DNA from 3 places in the Sphingomonas sp. DC5200-1 genome. Region 3 is predicted to be linked to each of the others. Evidence: predicted binding sites of a transcription regulator. Region 3 holds the regulator's gene; each other region holds the start of a gene.
The links. The regulator LexA, encoded in region 3, represses DNA repair genes until DNA is damaged. The targets are predictions, from matches to a motif close to GTTCCNCNCTTGTTCT.

Region 1: a site for LexA is predicted at 3,904-3,919, ahead of ACP7A3_RS18795 (S24 family peptidase). Genes of this name have one in related genera too.
Region 2: a site for LexA is predicted at 2,791-2,806, ahead of uvrA (excinuclease ABC subunit UvrA). Genes of this name have one in related genera too.

What each region holds. Positions count from the first base shown of each region.
Region 1 covers NZ_JAFCVW010000013.1:44,638-50,477, reverse strand. The annotation lists gene ACP7A3_RS18820 (translocation/assembly module TamB domain-containing protein) at 1-220, opposite strand, end outside; gene ACP7A3_RS18815 (autotransporter assembly complex protein TamA) at 229-2,199, opposite strand; gene ACP7A3_RS18810 (hypothetical protein) at 2,393-2,542, opposite strand; gene ACP7A3_RS18805 (hypothetical protein) at 2,685-2,894, opposite strand; gene ACP7A3_RS18800 (hypothetical protein) at 3,072-3,242, shown strand; gene ACP7A3_RS18795 (S24 family peptidase) at 3,239-3,829, opposite strand; gene ACP7A3_RS18790 (hypothetical protein) at 3,948-4,124, shown strand; gene ACP7A3_RS18785 (hypothetical protein) at 4,121-4,414, shown strand; gene ACP7A3_RS18780 (tryptophan 2,3-dioxygenase) at 4,439-5,221, shown strand; gene ACP7A3_RS18775 (TonB-dependent receptor) at 5,352-5,840, shown strand, end outside.
Region 2 covers NZ_JAFCVW010000003.1:136,699-142,538, forward strand. The annotation lists gene uvrA (excinuclease ABC subunit UvrA) at 1-2,783, opposite strand, end outside; gene ACP7A3_RS06925 (hypothetical protein) at 2,914-3,300, shown strand; gene ACP7A3_RS06930 (TonB-dependent receptor domain-containing protein) at 3,715-5,840, shown strand, end outside.
Region 3 covers NZ_JAFCVW010000005.1:401,368-407,207, reverse strand. The annotation lists gene moaC (cyclic pyranopterin monophosphate synthase MoaC) at 1-57, shown strand, start outside; gene ACP7A3_RS13685 (molybdopterin molybdotransferase MoeA) at 62-1,243, shown strand; gene lexA (transcriptional repressor LexA) at 1,302-1,994, shown strand; gene ACP7A3_RS13675 (ComEC/Rec2 family competence protein) at 2,265-4,385, opposite strand; gene gltX (glutamate--tRNA ligase) at 4,466-5,840, shown strand, end outside.

The sequences.
Region 1 (5,840 bases), on a different contig from region 3:
GCAACAGTCCGTCGAGGTCGTAGACGCGCACGTCGGTCAGCCGCGCCCGGCCATACAGCGACCCGTCGATCCGCCCGATCGCAAAGCGCAGCCCGTTGGCGGTGCGCACGGTCGCGATCCGCTCCGTGACCCAGCGATGGCCGATGCCGGTGTCGACCAATGCCAGCGCAGCGACGAACACCGCCACCAGCGCAGCGATGCCCAGCCCCAGCCAGCGCAAGGCGCGCCTCAAAACGCCTGCCCCAGCGATACGTAGACGGCGATGCGGCTGTCGCCCGGCTTGGGGTTCAGCGGCGTGCCGACGTCTAGGCGGATCGGCCCGAAGTTCGAATAATAGCGCACGCCGACGCCCGCGCCGTATTGGAAATCGCCCAACCCCGGGAAGGCGGTGGTGTAGACCGTACCGCCGTCGAGGAACGGCACGATGCCGAAATTGCCGAACGTCTTCACCCGCGTCTCGATCGAGAACTCGGCCAGGCTGCGCCCGCCGATGGGATCGTTGTTGACGTCGCGCGGGCCGATCGCCTGAAAGCCGTATCCGCGCACCGACGCGCCGCCACCCGCATAAAAGCGCCGCGACGGCGCGATCTGATCGCGCGGCGCGCCCAGGATCGACCCCAGCCGGATGCGCTCCGCCAGCACCACGCCGCTATGGACGGGCTGGTAGGCGCTGGCATCCAGCTGCATCCGCGCATAGCCGAAGACATTGCCCTGCAATGACACTTCCGGGCTGAACCGCCCGCCGATGCGAAAGCCGCGCGTCGGATTGAGCAGATCGTCCGACCCGTCGTAATTCAGGCTGGTCGGCACCGCGCCGATAAAGAAGGTGCGCCGTCGCGGCTCACCCGTCGCCGCGATCACGTCGCGCTCGTCCGACGCAATGAGTTCGCCGCCCAGCGACCAGGTCCACGCCTTCTGGAAGAAGATCGTCGTCTGCCGCTCCAGGCTGCCGGCCAGCGTGAACGTCTTCGCGTCATAGGCGTCACGCACCGTATGGGCGGCGGCGGCCTGCAGCGTCAGCACCCGGTCGCGCCCGCCGACATTGCTGCGGCGGAAGACGATGTTGCCCAATTGCTCCTGCGTGCCCAGCACGCTGCGCAGCGTCAGCGCGCCTTCGGGCGGGAACAGGTTGCGGTGCGTCCAGCTGATTTCGGCGCGCGCGCCTTCGCCCGTGCCATAACCCAGCTCGCCCGCGATCGTGCGCGGCGGCGCCGGCTCCATCTTGACGCCGATATCGACCGTGCCCGGATCGGCGTCCGCGATCGGCTTCACCTCGACGGAGGACACCAGGCCCGTCTGGATCAGCGCGCGCTTCAGATCGTCGAGCGACGCGGCGTTATACGCATCCCCGGGCTGGAAGCGCGCAATCTCCTGCACATGGTCCGCGTCGAACACCCGATTGCCGGGCAGTGCGACGATCCGCCCGAACCGCCGCGCGTTGCCGGTCGCGACGGCAAGGTCGAGCGTCGCGGTCTTGGTCGCATGATCCACCACGATCTGCGGCTCGCCGATGTCGGCGAAGGGAAAGCCCGCCTGCCCCGCCTTCGCGCGCAATTGCGTCGTGCCCGCAACGATCGCGTCGGCGTTGACCGGGTCGTCCGCCTTCACCCCGAAGGCCTTGTCGAGCACCGGCGCCTTGTCCCCCGCCGCGCCGACGCCGCCCAGTGTCACCGTGGTGAAGCGATAGAGCGTCCCCGGCTCGGCCGCGAGCACGACCTGCGGCTTGGCGCCCGGTTCGATCCGCGTCGTGACGCGCGCATCATAATAGCCCTCGCCGCGCAGCAACGTGCGCAGCAGGTCGCCGTCCTCGCGCGCACGCCGGTCGAGCTGCGCGGCATTGGCGGCGCTGCCGTCATTCTCCGCCAGCGTCGACAATTCCTCGAACCGGCGGCGCAGCAGCGGCGTCGCGGCGCTATCGATCCCCTCGATCCGCCAGCCATAGCGCCGCTCGCCCGCCGCATCGGTCGCCTGCGTCGCGGCCGCCTCGGTCGCGTCGGGCTTCAACTCGGGCCACGCGACCCCGATATCGGGCAATGCCGCGAGCGGGGCGTTGGGATCGAGCGACACGCCACCGTCGGTTGTGGGCGCGGATGGTGGACGCGCCGTATCCCCCGCGGGCAAGGTCTGCGCCGCAGCCGATCCGGCAACAAGGAACGCGGCAGTCGCGCCTAGCCCGAACCACCCCCAACGCGACACCATGCGCCTGTCCTAGCGCGCGGCGCCCCGGCGCAAAAGTCCCACACCGGCGCGAATCCCGATCGACCCGACGCAGCGAGGAACCGGCCGGACGCATGCAGACGCCGAAGCCCAGAGTTGCGCAGCCCATGAGACGGCGTCTCGCCGGGCTTGTGCTCCTGCGTTCGCACGTACCCCCGCCCACACGCCGGCGATGCTATTTGGCTGTTACGGGCCAGCGCTGGCGTACCAGCCGATAGACATCGAGCACAATCGACGGCGCCGTCACGGCCGCCAACAGGATAAGGTCATGCCGCTTGATAAGGCAGACGTTATTGAACGCCAGCCGCGCGATGGCGAAACCCACGGCGGCGCTCCCCAAGCTCAACGGCGTCCGCCACCTGTCCTTGCGCTGCTCCATCTGCTGAGGATCGCAGCGCCCACATGACAAAACACTGTCGGGCGGATGACGTCATGCGCCGGCAGCCCGAATCCCGCGCGGCCCGCCCTCAGTGGACCGTACCGACCACCTCGTCCGACGCCAGCAGCTCCACCAGCCGCTCGGTCTGACGCCAGCGGCAGAAATGCACGTGGTTGCCGATGTCGCGCATATGGCCCGCGCGGATCGCGGCCTCCACCGGGGCATGATCGCCGAACGTCGCGATCAGCTCGGCCGCCTCGGCGACCTGTTGCGCATCGACGACATACAAAGCGACCATAAGCGAAAAACTCCTCAAGCGAACGCGGCACCGGTCGTATCTACAATCGCCGTGCCAATGTCGGCGGATTGGCGCGCGCCTGCCGCGTCCGATGGTAAATGCCTGTGCGGCCTGCCGTCCCGCCTGTCCCGAGCGGGGACGCTGGCGTCCCGGCGCGGGACGTGGCAGGGCTCGACCATGGCCGACACTCCTCCTTCCGCCGCGGGCGGCATCCTGATCGCCCTCTGCTCGATCGGCGGCACCGCCATCGGGCTGATGCAGGGACAGGTGACGATCGGCTTCCTGGCAGGACTGGCGATCGGCGCTGCCGGTGCCGTCGCGGTCTGGCTGCGCGACCGACAGCGCTAACGCGGCGCGCGCATCAGCCAGACGACGCGGCCGATCACCTCGACCGTCCCCTCGGGCACCGGCGGCGCGGACGGATTGTCGCTGCTGATCGTCACCCCGCCCCGCCCGCGCGCCACGCGCTTCACCATCACCGCATCGTCGACGCGCAGCACGAACACCGCGCCCGTCGCATCCGGTGATCGCCGCGCCCGGTCGACCACGATCAGGTCGCCGTCGATCAGCCCCGGCTCCATCGAATCGCCGCGCACCCGCACGATTCCCGTCAGCCCCTCGCGCAGGCCCAGTCGCGCGGCGAGCGCCGGATCGAGCGCCTCGGCCCCCAGCACGATCTCGCTGTCGACCAGCGCACCCGGCCCCGCCGACGCCGCCACGTCCAGCCGCGGCACCGTGAACGCCCGCCGCGGCTGCGGCCCGCCGAGCACATCCTCGTCCACGCCGAAATAGGTTGCCAACCGCAGCCGGTCGTCGTCCGCCAACCGTCGCGGCGACCCGCGCGTTACGAACTGCTGCAAATAGGCGGCGTTGCGCCCGATCATCGCCGACAGCGCCGCCAGGCTGTCGCCCCGCGCCTCGGCCAGGGCCTTCAATCGCCCCCTCGGATCGTCCTGCTCCACGGCGCAACACTAGCGTAGGAAAATTTCCTAGACAAGACGCGACAATGAGAACATATGAGGAACATGACTCGCGGACTCGGGAGGGAGATGGATGTGCCTGCTGTTGAAGATCGATCGCTATCTGCGCGTAACCAAGATGTCGCGCAGCGAGTTCGGGCGGCGGACGGTCAACGATCCCCGGCTCGTGACCGACATGATGCGCGGCCGGATCGTCGGCCAGGATCTGGAACATCGCATCGAACGCTTCATGGCGGAGCGGCGCGCATGAGCCGTGGCCACGACCCGCATGCCAGGCTGTTGAAATCCTTGGAACGCAGTGCGCGAAACTATGGCGTCGGTGCGACTTTTAGTGACTTTTCGGAAACGCCCTGGTCCAGCGCCACCTTCGTTGGCTATCGCCTGACCATGGCGGTGACGGTTGATGGCGACGCGACCGCCTGGTTCGCGGCCTTGCCGGAGGAGGAGGTCTCCGCGCCCGGCCGGCTGGTCGCCGACTTGGCGGTGCGTCGGGACGCACACGGCACCCGGCTGGAGCTGCTGGTGTTGCTGGAAGCCTGAGTCAGGCTGCGCTACGCTCTCGCCATGACGATCACCTATCGCAGCTATCTGCGCCTGCCCGAACTGCTCGACGTGCAGAGCCCGTTGAGCGGCGTCCATGACGAACTGTTGTTCATCACCATCCACCAGGCGTCCGAACTCTGGATGAAATTGTGCCTGCACGAATTGGGCGAGGCGCGGCGGCGGATCGCTGCGGATGACGTCGCGGCGGCGCTCAAGATGATGGCACGGGTCAGCCGCATCCAGGCGCAGCTGATCCAGTCGTGGGAGGTGCTGGCGACGATGACCCCCGCCGATTACGCCGCGATGCGCGGCAAATTGGGGTCGAGCTCGGGCTTCCAGTCCGACCAATATCGCAGCCTGGAATTCGTGATGGGCAATCGCAATCCGGCGATGGTCGACGTGTTCGACGAAGGCGACGTCCGCGCCCGCCTGTCCGACGAACTCGCCCGCCCCAGCCTGTATGACGAGGCGTTGCGCCTGCTCGCGCGCCGCGGCCTGCCGATCCCCGCCGACCGGCTGGAGCGCGACTTTGCCCAAAGCGTCCCCCCGTCGCCCGACGTCGAAGCCTGCTGGGCGACGATCTACGGCCATCCCAACGACCATTGGGATCTGTACGCACTCGCCGAAAAGCTGGTGGACCTCGAATATCACGTGCAGCTGTGGCGGTTCGGCCATCTGAAGACGGTGGAGCGCGTCATCGGCTTCAAAACCGGCACCGGCGGCACCGCGGGCGTCCCCTATCTGACGCGCGTGGTGGAACAGCGATTCTTCCCCGAGCTGCTCAACGTTCGCACCAGCCTGTAGCATCGGGGCCATAGTGCTGACGTAACCGCACCGCCACACCGATTTCATCTTGATATAACGTATCACGTCGCACAGACGCTTCGCAGTTGCACAACGCCCGGGTCCGGGCCTGTTCTTACGCGGAGTATCCATGCGCACCTTCCTGCTCGCCGGCGCCAGCCTGCTCGCCAGTCCCGCCTTCGCCCAGACCGGCGCCCCCGAAGCCGCACCGCAGGGCAAGGACATCATCGTCACCGCTGCCGTACCGCAGAGCGAGCGCGACGTATTGCAGGGCACCACCGTCCTGTCGGGCGAGCAGCTGACCCGCGAATTGCGCCCGACGATCGGCGAAACGCTCGCCCGCCAGCCCGGCGTGTCCGCGACCTCGTTCGGCCCCAGCGCCTCGCGCCCCATCCTGCGCGGCTTCCAGGGCGACCGGATCCGCGTGCTGACCGACGGTATCGGCGCGATCGACGTCAGCAACACCAGCGTCGACCATGCCGTCATCATCGATCCGCTGCTCGCCGAGCGGGTCGAGGTGCTGCGCGGCCCGTCCGCCTTGCTGTTCGGATCGTCCGCGGTCGGCGGCGTCGTCAACGTCATCGACACGCGCATTCCGCGCACCGTGCCCGAAAACGGC
Region 2 (5,840 bases), on a different contig from region 3:
TTCACGCCGCCTTCCGGGCCAAGGTCGACGATCCAGTCCGCCGTCTTGATGACGTCGAGATTGTGTTCGATGACGACGACGGTGTTGCCCTGCTCGACCAGCGCGTGGAGGACTTCGAGCAACTTGCGCACGTCTTCGAAGTGCAGGCCCGTCGTCGGTTCGTCGAGGATGTAGAGCGTGTTGCCGGTGGCGCGGCGTGAGAGTTCCTTGGCGAGTTTGACGCGTTGCGCTTCGCCGCCCGACAGGGTGGTCGCCTGCTGGCCGACCTTGACGTAGCCCAGGCCCACCTCGACCAGCATCTCCATCTTGTCGCGGATCGGGGGCACCGCCTTGAAGAACTCCGCGGCATCCTCGACGGTCATGTCGAGCACGTCGGCGATGCTCTTGCCCTTGAACTTCACCTCCAGCGTCTCGCGGTTGTAGCGGGCGCCGTGGCAGACGTCGCAGGTGACGTAGACGTCGGGGAGGAAGTGCATCTCGATCTTGAGCACGCCGTCGCCCTGGCACGCCTCGCAGCGGCCGCCCTTGACGTTGAAGCTGAAGCGGCCGGGCTTGTAGCCGCGCGCCTGCGCCTCCGGCAGGCCGGCGAACCAGTCGCGGATCTGCGTGAAGCTGCCGGTGTAGGTCGCCGGGTTCGACCGCGGCGTGCGGCCGATCGGCGACTGGTCGATGTCGATCACCTTGTCGAGGTGCTGGAGGCCGGTGACCTTGTCGTGCTTGCCCGCCAGGATGCGCGCGCCGTTGAGCGTGCGTGCGGCGGCGGCGTAGAGCGTGTCGATCGTGAAGCTCGACTTGCCCGATCCCGACACGCCGGTGATGCAGGTGAACGTGCCGAGCGGGATCGACGCCGTCACGCCGGTGAGGTTGTTGGCGCGCGCGTTGTGGACGGTGAGCTTCTTGCCGTTGCCCTTGCGGCGCTGCGCGGGAACGGGAACTTCGCGGGTGCCGTTGAGGTAATCGGCGGTGATGCTGGTCTTGCTCTTGAGCAATTGCTTGAGCGTGCCCTGCGCGACGATCTGGCCGCCGTGGACGCCGGCGCCCGGCCCCATGTCGATGACGTAATCGGCGGTGCGGATCGCATCCTCGTCATGCTCGACCACCAGCACGGTGTTGCCGAGGTCGCGCAGGCGGCGGAGCGTCGCGAGCAGCATGTCGTTGTCGCGCTGATGGAGCCCGATGCTGGGTTCGTCGAGCACGTAGAGCACGCCCGACAGGCCGCTGCCGATCTGCGACGCCAGGCGGATGCGTTGGCTCTCGCCGCCGGACAGCGTGCCCGACGTGCGATCGAGATTGAGGTAATCGAGGCCGACGTTGTTGAGGAAGCCCAGGCGCTCGACGATCTCCTTCAGGATGCGTTCGGCGATCGCGCGCTGCTGGTCGCCCAGATGATTGGGCAGATCGGTGAAGAAGGCGAGCGCGTCGACCACGCTGAGGTGCGTGGCGTGGGCGATGTCGGTCTTCGCGATCTTGACCGCGAGCGCTTCGGGCTTGAGGCGCGCGCCGTGGCAGACCTCGCAGGGGCGCGACGACTGGTATTTGCCCAGCTCCTCGCGCATCCACGCGCTCTCGGTCTGGAGCAGGCGGCGGTTGAGGTTGCCGATCACGCCCTCGAACGGTTTCTTGACGTCGTAGCTCTTCTTGCCGTCGACGAAGGTGAGCGTGACCGCCTTGCCCTTGGTGCCGAACAGGATGACGTCCTGCGTTTCGGGGTGGAGGTCCTTCCACGGCGTATCGAGGTCGAACTTGTATTCGCGCGCGAGGGAGCCGAGCACCTGCATGTAATAGGGGCTGGGCGGGTTGGACTTCGCCCAGGGGACGACGGCGCCCTTCTTGATGCTGAGGTCGTGATTGGGGACGACGAGGTCTTCGTCGAACAGCAGCTTTTCGCCCAGGCCGTCGCACGCCGGGCAGGCGCCCTGGGGGGCGTTGAAGCTGAAGAGGCGCGGCTCGATTTCGGCGATGGTGAAGCCGCTGATCGGGCAGGCGAACTTTTCGCTGAACACGATGCGGCCGGCGGGGGCGTTGTCGCCGAGGACTTCGGACTTGGGGGTGTGCGGTTCGACGGGATCGGCCGGGTCGATATAAGCGAGGCCGTCGGCGAGCTTCAGCGCGGTTTCGAAGCTTTCGGCCAGCCGCGTCGCGGCGTCGGCGCGGACGACGAGGCGGTCGACGACGATCTCGATATCGTGCTTGTACTTCTTGTCGAGCGCAGGGGCTTCGTCGATCTCATGGATCGTGCCGTCGATGCGCACGCGGGTGAAGCCCGCCTTCTGCCATTCGGCGAGTTCCTTGCGATATTCGCCCTTCCGCCCGCGCACGACGGGGGCGAGCAGGTACAGGCGCGTGCCCTCGGGCAGCGCCATGACGCGGTCGACCATCTGGCTGACGGTCTGCGCGGCGATCGGCTCGCCGGTGGCGGGCGAATAGGGGATGCCGACGCGCGCCCAGAGCAGGCGCATGTAATCGTAGATCTCGGTGACGGTCGCGACGGTCGAGCGCGGGTTGCGCGATGTCGTCTTCTGCTCGATCGAGATGGCGGGGGACAGGCCCTCGATATGGTCGACGTCGGGCTTCTGCATCAGCTCGAGGAACTGGCGCGCATAGGCCGACAGCGATTCGACGTAGCGGCGCTGCCCCTCGGCATAGATGGTGTCAAAGGCGAGGCTCGATTTGCCAGACCCCGACAGGCCGGTGATGACCGTCAGCGTGTCGCGGGGGATGTCGACGTCGACGTCCTTGAGATTGTGCTCGCGCGCGCCGCGGACGGAGATTTTGGTCAGCATGAAGCGGGTTCTACTTCTGTTCTGTTTCTGATGCTAGTCTGGCAGGTAGGAACGCTTGCGCGCGATTTCGAGCCACATTGAAAGCAAGGCGGCGGTGTCTTACGTCTGTGCCACACGAGGAGATTGCGCGATGGGCAAGAAGCACAAGAAGGCGAAGCTTCCGAAGGAAGTGCTGGGCGTGAAGCTGCCCAAGGAGGTGCGCGAGGTGGGCGGGGCGCTGCTGGAGAAGGCGAACAGCCCGCAGGGGCGCGAGATGCTGGCGGCGGGGCTGACGATGGCGGCGGCCGCGGCGACCGCGGCGCTGGCCAAGGGGCGCGCCGAGCGCGCCACGAAGCCGGACGCGCCGCGCCCGCCCGAGGCGCCGGTGCCGCCCGTGCCGCCGGTGCCTCCTGTCCCGCCGGTGCCGCCCGTCCCGCCGCAGGGGACGCAGACGCAGCCCGACCCGCAGGCGATCGCCGATGCGGTGGGCAAGGCGGCAGAGGCGATGCTGGGGCGGCTGTTTAGTCGGAAAGACTGACGCGGCGGGGTTTTGCGCGGCGCGCGCTATCCGTCCGACATAGGGACCGGTTGTATGGCGCCGGGACCATCCACGCTGCAACCGCGATGATGTCTATGTAGCTCCGCGAGCGATAGCGATCAGTCTGCGCGTCCGTGTGCGCCATCGCCTCGCGCGACGGAGACGCGAGCGCGGCATTTCCGCATTCCGCCAGTCGCGGCAACTTGGGGTCGGTGACCGGGCCTTCTGCGCAACATAGCGCCACTCGCTGTGGCTGTTTTGCAACGCAACGTTGCTGAAAGCGGAAATAGGTCAGCAGTACGTGCTTTACGTGAGCAAGACAGTCACACAAGCGTCACGCAGTCCAGAAGACTGACATTCCAAATTGATGCGCATGGGGCGACCGAAAACGGCGCCGTTGCAAAGGGGATATACGTGACGAAAATCGCTCGATTCGATGTGACGCGCAAGGCGGCTCTGCTCGCCGCGGCGACGCCGCTGGCGCTGGTACTGGGGGCCGCTCCGGCGTTCGCGCAGACCGCGACGCAGACGCCCGCGCAGCTCGAGATCAAGGATCAGCAGACCGATCCGACCACGACGCAGGGCGCAAGCGATCAGGACAAGGCGAGCGACATCGTCGTCACTGGTTCGCTGTTCCGTCGCACCGACACCGAAACCCCGTCGCCGGTCACCGTGCTGACCAGCGACACGCTGGCCAAGGCGGGCATCACCACCGCGTCGGACGCGATCCGTTCGATCTCGGCGGACAGCGCGGGCTCGATCGGCACCGGTTTCCAGTCGGGCTTCTCGGCCGGCGGTTCGGCGGTTTCGCTGCGCGGCCTCGGCGTCTCGTCGACGCTGGTGCTGATCGACGGGCTGCGCTCGGCCAATTTCCCGCTGAACGACGATGGCCATAACGCCTATGTCGACCTCAACTCGATCCCGTTCAGCCTGGTCGACCGGATCGAAGTGCTGAAGGATGGCGCATCGTCGACCTACGGCGCGGATGCGATCGGCGGCGTCGTCAACGTGATCCTGAAGAAGCACTTCACCGGCATCGATGGCCTGGTCGAGGGCGGCGTCGCCGAGCGCGGCGATGCGAGCCACCAGCGCGCGCAGCTAACGCTGGGCTATGGCGATTATGACCGCCAGGGCTTCAACGTCTACCTGAACGGCGAATATCAGCGCGACGGCCGCGTGTCGAACCACAGCCGCGGCTTCCCATACAACACGCAGGACCTGACCTCGATCGGCGGCCTGGACAATAACGCGTCCGACCAGTCGCTGACCGTCAACGTCCCGACCGCCTATGTCACGCGCGTCCGCCAGACCGACCTCAACAACCCGCTCGCCGGCCAGGTCGGCGCGCCGCTGACCACGCGCTACGACGCGCTGGGCCTGGCCAACTGCGCGCGCGACACGTTCGCCGTCACCACCAGTTCGGCGCAGGGCACCGGCTGCAAGTACGACCTGGTCGACCTGTATCGCCAGATTCAGCCGCTGCAGGAGCGCTACTCGCTGCAGGGCCGCGTCAGCGTCCGCATCGCCGACAACGTCGAAGGCTATATCACTGGCAGCTACAGCCGCAGTGATGTCAGCATTAACGGCACGCCCTCGGCGATCCGCAACACGCAGCCGTTCGGCGGCGCACCGTCGGTCGCGTCGAACAACCCCGGCATCGTCCTGCCGGTGTACATCTGCGCGGCGGGCACCAATTGCGCGACCGCGGCGAACCGCCAGCTCAATCCGAACAACCCCTATGCGGCAGCGTTCGCCAACGATCCGACCAACGGCGCGGCGCGCATCTATTATCTGTTCGGCGACATCCCCGGCGGCAGCGATCGCAAGAACGAGGTGTACCGCGCCACCGCAGGCCTGAACGGCAATTTCGGCGACGGCCGTTACAACTGGCGTGTCGAGGGCGTGTACGCACGCGACGAGATTCAGCTGACGCAACGCGGCCTGATCAACATCGCGGGCCTCGCCCAGGCGATCAACACGGGGTCGTACAATTTCGTCAACCCGTCGCAGAACAGCGCGGCGGTGCGCAACGCGATCTCGCCCAACAAGGTGACGCCGTCGTTCTCGACCCAGGCGGCGCTGGATGCGTCGCTGTCCGCACGCCTCGCCGACCTGCCGGGCGGTCCACTCCAGCTCGCCATCGGCGGGCAGGTGCGTCGCGAGACGCTGGAGAACAATAACCAGAATGCCGCGCTGGACACCTACGGCCTGTCGACCGCCTCGGCGTTCGGGTCGCACACCGTGTCGGCCGCCTATTTTGAAGCCGATGCGCCGATCCTCGACCAGGTCGAGCTGAACGTGTCGGGTCGCTACGACCATTATTCGGAAGGTTTCAGCCACTTCTCGCCGAAGGTCGGTGTCAAGTTCACGCCGATCAAGGAACTGGCGATCCGTGGCACCTATGCCGAGGGCTTCCGCGCGCCGACCTTCGCCGAATCGGGTCCGCGCAGCCAGTATGCGGGCTTCGTGTCGACGACCCCGCCGTGTAACTTCATCCTGCAGCACGGCGGCACCGGCACGGCGGCGTCGTGCTCGGCGAA
Region 3 (5,840 bases):
TCGGACATCCGCCTGCTCGAAAAGGCCGGCGGCGCGTCGGGCGACTGGCGCGCCTGACGCCATGGCGCTGCTCCCGATCGACGAAGCCCAGGCGCGGCTGTTCGCGCACGCCCCGCCGGTCGGGACCGAAACCGTGCCGCTGGCCGCCGCCGCGGGCCGCTGGGCGGCGGACGACATCGCCGCCCGCCGCACCCAGCCCGCCACCGACCTCTCGGCGATGGACGGCTATGCGATCCGCTTCGCCGATTTGCCCGGACCGTGGACGCTGATCGGCGAAAGCGCCGCCGGTCGCCCCTTTACCGGCACCGTCGGTCCTGGCGAAACCGCGCGCATCTTCACCGGCGCGGCCATGCCCGACGGCGCCGACACGGTGATGGTGCAGGAAGAGATCGACGCGGACGGCACCGCGATCCACCTGACCGGCGAAGGTCCGGCGACGCTCGGCCGCAACACCCGCCGCCGCGGCCTCGACTTTCACGCCGACGATCGCCTGATCGCGCGAGGCGAGCGGCTGACGCCCGCGCGCATCGCCGTCGCCGCGACCGGGGGTATCGGCTTGATCGCCGTCCACCGCCGGGTGCGCGTCGCTATCTGCGCCACGGGCGACGAGCTGGTCGATCCGGGCACCGGCGGCGACCCGAGCGCGCTGCCCGAATCGAATCGCGCGATGCTGACGGCGATGCTCGCCGACCTGCCGATCGAGCTGATCGACCTCGGCATCCTGCCCGATGATCTCGATCGCCTGCGCGATGCGTTCGCGCGCGTCGACGCCGACCTGCTCGTCACCACCGGCGGCGCGTCCGTGGGCGACCACGACCTCGTGCGCCCGGCGCTGGAGGCAGCGGGCGGCGTCATCGATTTCTGGCGGATCGCGCTGCGGCCGGGCAAGCCGATGATGGCGGGACGGCGCGGCGCGATGCAGGTGCTGGGCCTGCCGGGCAACCCGGTATCGGCCTTCGTCACCGCCCTGCTCTTCGTCAAACCGTTGATCGCGCACCTGTCCGGCGCTGCGAACCCGCTGCCGCGCAGCACGATGGCGATCCTGGGGGAAGACCTGCCCGCCAACGGCCCGCGCACCGATTATCTGCGCGCAGAGCTGCGCGACGGCCGCGCCTATGCCTCGACCATTCAGGACAGTTCGATGCTGCTGACGCTGGCGCGCTCGCATTGCCTGATCGTGCGGCCGGTCGGTGCCCCCGTCGCGCGCGTGGGCGACTCGGCGGAAATCCTCGTCATCGCTTGACGCCCCACGAATTGTTCCCTAGAAGTTCCGCGTCTGTTCTGACGGGGAAGGACCGCTTATGCTCACGCGCAAGCAGCACGAGCTTGTATGCTTCATCAACGACCGGCTCGAGGAGACGGGCATCTCACCGTCGTTCGAGGAGATGAAGGACGCGCTCGACCTCAAGTCCAAGTCCGGCGTCCACCGCCTGATCAGCGCGCTGGAGGAACGCAACTTCATCCGCCGCCTTCCCAACCGTGCGCGCGCGCTGGAAGTGCTGCGCATGCCGGAACGCTCCGAACGCAAGGCGCCTGAAACGCCCGCTCCCGCTGCGCCGCCGAGCGCGCCGGCCGCGGGCAATGTGCGTCCCGCCCCCTCGCCGGCGAACGACGTCGTCGAAATCCCGCTGCACGGCCGGATCGCCGCCGGCGTGCCGATCGAGGCGTTCGAAGGCAGTTCGATGCTCGCCGTCCCCGCGGCGTTGCTCGGCACCGGCGAACATTATGCGCTGGAGGTTTCCGGCGACTCGATGGTCGAGGCTGGTATTCTAGATGGCGACTATGCGCTGATCCGCCGTACCGACATCGCCCGCGATGGCGAGATCGTCGTTGCGTTGATCGAGGATAGCGAGGCGACACTCAAATATTTCCGTCGCGAAGGCGCGATGATCCGCCTCGATCCCGCCAACCGCGCCTATGAGCCGCAGCGCTACGTTCCCTCGCACGTCCGCGTGCAGGGCAAATTGTCGGGTATCCTGCGCCGCTACGACTGACGGGATTCCGGCGTGGTGGCGCGCCGCAAAACACGATCGTTCGTGAGACTTTTGTGACTTTCCAAACGGCGCCTTCTGCCTCCCGTCGAGGGCAGGGCATTCCGGCTTCCCGCTGATTGCGTGCTTGAAAGTCCTTAAATATCGGATGTTTAGACACGGGCATCATTGCGAGCGCAGCGAAGCAATGACGGATTGACCCGAACTCGTGCCGCTACGGGAAGCAGCGCCCCGTCGCAAAGGCTCAGACCGAGACCAGCGCTCGAGCTGAGGTCATCGCGGAGGCATGGCCGTCGGGATATCGTCCGGCCGAGGCGGGGCGACCTTGGCTCCCACCAACCATGGATGCCGATCCCCTGGCTGCGTCACGGTCCGCACACGCCCGCTCGCCAGGGTCAGCATGACCCCGCCGGTACGCCGCAGCACGGGCGCGTCTAGCCGCAGCCAGCGCGGCCGGCACGCCCGCGGCAGCCGCCGGTCGCTCACCACGACGTCCGCCCTCCCGCAGGCCGCGACCACATCCCGCCATGCCAGTTGGTAGCCGCTGCGGGTTGCCAGGACGCGGAACGACTGCCCTCCCCCGTCCCGCAGGACCGCCACGCACGCATCGCGGCTGCACCGGGCCTCCGGCAGATCGTCGAGCAGCCACGGCTCGCCATCGGTCCCGCCATTTTCGGCGAGCATCGCCCGCGTATAGTCCCCGGCGCGGTCGCGCAGCAGCGCCAGCCGGCCACCCAGCCGGATCGCCATATGCCGCCCGTCCCCCGTCACCAGCAGATCGGGTGGCGGGGTCGACGCCGCCCAGGCGGCACCGGCGACGACCGGCAGCACGCCGATCCAGCGCATCCGCGTACTCCACAGCGCCAGCCACAGCCCACCGGCGACCATCGACAGAAACGCCCCCAGCGGCATCGACGACACCACCAGAGACGCGCCCGGCGCATCCGCCACGACATGCGCCAGCCACAGCAGCCCGCGCAGCGCCCCATCGGTCAACCACCACACGGGCCCGCCCAGCCCGACCGTGTCCAGCACCAACGCCCCCGCCTCCAGCGGCATGACGACGAACGTCGTCAGCGGGATGGCGACGATATTGGCCGCAGCCCCATACAGGCCCGCCTTGTGGAAGTGATAGATTGCGATCGGCATCAGCGCCGCCTCCACCACCACGCCCGTCAGCAGCAGCGACCCAAGCCCGCGTAGCAGACGGCGTGCGCGCGCTTCCTCACGCGGCTCGAACCACCCGCGCACCCGCGGATGCTCGTGCAGCGCAACGATCGCCACGATCGCGGCGAACGACAGCTGGAAGCTTGGCCCCACCAGCGCTTCCGGCCGCACCGCGAGCACGACCATCGCGCCGGCCGCAACCAGCCGCAGCGTCATCGCCTCCCGCCCCATCGCCAGCGCCGCCAGCACGAGCAGCGCGGCGACGCACGATCGGATCGTGGGCACCTGGGATCCGGTGAGCAACGTATAGCCGATGGCGGCCAACGCCCCCATCCCCGCCGCGACCAACGGCAACCGGACGCGGATGGCGAGCCATGGCCACAGCGCGAGCAGCCGCAACGTGACGAACATCGTCGCCGCCACCGCCGCGGTGATGTGCAGCCCGCTGACCGACAGCAGATGCGCGAGGCCCGCCCGCCGCATCGCCTCCGCATCGCGCTCGCTGATCGCACCCTCGTCCCCGGTCGCCAGCGCCGCCGCAATGCCGCCCCGGCTCCCCCCCAGCCGATCGGTGATATGCGCGGTCAGGCGTCGCCGCAGGCTGCCCTCCGCCGCGCCGGGCGACACCAGCTCCACCGGCGCGAACCCCCGACCGGTCGCGCCAATCCCGGCAAACCACGCCGCCCGCGCAAAATCATACGCTCCCGGCACTGACGCCGCGGCCGGAGGCATCAACCGCGCCCGCAGCCGGATTCGCGCCGCCTCACCCAGCCCCCTCGGCACATCATCGGTCGCCAGGTTGATCCGCACCCGCGGTGGCAGTCCGATCCCCGGATCGCTCTCGATCGTCAGCCGCACCAGATCGCGCGCGACGAGCGCCTCCATCCCGACCACCCGGCCGGTCACGACGGCGACGACCGGCCGCGCCAGCACCGGGGCCGCGACCTGCTCCGCGCGCCACCACGCGGTCGCCACGCCCGCAGCCATCAGAACACCGCCGACAGCGACGCTATGCGCCGCCCGCCCGCCCCGCCCGATCGCCGCCGCAGCGCAGGCCATGGCCAGTGCCGCCAGTATCGCCGCGATCCACTGGTTCGGGTCGGGCATCAGGAACCAGCCGCCAGCGCCCGTCCCAAACGCCACCGGCACCCATAAAGCAATCCGATCGCGTTCCGCGTGCAGCCACGCTTCCACACGATCGCGCAACCGATGCCACCCCTGGGGCATTTGAAGGCGCACGGAGCGCGTGCTAGAGGCCGCGGCGGCTGAACTGGCCATCAGGTTTCAAACTTTGGGAGCAAGCGCGGTTGGGCGCAACAGTTGAAAATCGTTCGGGCGACGGCGCGGGAATAGTCACGCGATTCGCCCCCTCGCCCACCGGCTATCTGCACCTCGGCGGCGCGCGCACCGCGCTGTTCAATTGGCTGTACGCGCGTCACCATGGCGGCACGTTCCTGCTGCGGATCGAGGATACCGATCGTGCCCGCTCGACGAAGCCGGCGATCGACGCGATCCTCGCCGGACTGCAATGGCTGGGCATCGACTGGGACGGCGATGCCGTCTTCCAGTTCGCGCGCGCCGATCGCCATGCCGAAGTGGCGCATCAGATGGTGGCGAACGGCCATGCCTATCGCTGCTACATGACGCAGGACGAGATCGCCGCGCAGCGCGAAGCGGCGCAGGCGGCGAAGCAGCCGCTGCGCATCCGCTCGCCCTGGCGCGATGCCGATCCCGCGACCGCGCCGGACGGCCAGCCCTTTGTCGTGCGCCTGAAGGCGCCGCGTGAGGGCGCGACGACGATCGACGACCAGGTGCAGGGGTCGGTGACGGTCCAGAACAGCGAGCTCGACGACCTTATCCTCCTGCGCTCGGACGGCACGCCGACCTATATGCTCGCGGTGGTGGTCGACGATCACGACATGGGCGTCACGCATGTGATCCGCGGCGACGATCACCTCAACAACGCCTTCCGCCAGCTGCCGATCTACAAGGCGAATGGCTGGCCGGAGCCGGTCTATGCGCATATCCCGCTGATCCACGGCACCGACGGCGCCAAGCTGTCTAAGCGCCACGGCGCGGTGGGGATCGAGGCGTATCGCGACGAGCTCGGCATCCTGCCCGAAGCCTTCGACAATTACCTGCTCCGCCTCGGCTGGGGCCATGGCGACGATGAGATCATCAGCCGCGAACAGGCGACCGAATGGTTCGACCTCGATGCGGTCGGCAAGAGCCCGTCGCGCTTCGATCTGAAAAAGCTCGAAAACCTCAACGGCCATTACATCCGTGCTGCCGACGACGCACGGCTGGCAGGGTTGGTCGCAGGGATCGGCGGCTATACCGACGTCGATCTGCTCACGCGCGCGATGCCGGTGCTGAAGGCGCGCGCCGCCAATCTCAACGAACTGAGCGACGGCGCCGCTTTCCTGTTTGCGGTCCGGCCGCTCGCGATGGATCAGGCAGCTTCGGACCTGCTGACCGTCGACGCCCGTGCGCTCCTCGCTGCGCTGCACGCCGCGCTTGACGCGGTGCAGCAGTGGGATCAGGAGACAATCGAAGCAGCGGTACGGCAGGTGGCGGACAGCACGGGCGTAAAGCTCGGACAGGTCGCCCAGCCGCTCCGCGCCGCTCTCACCGGGCGCAAGACCTCGCCCGGCATTTTCGACGTGCTCGCGTTGCTCGGCA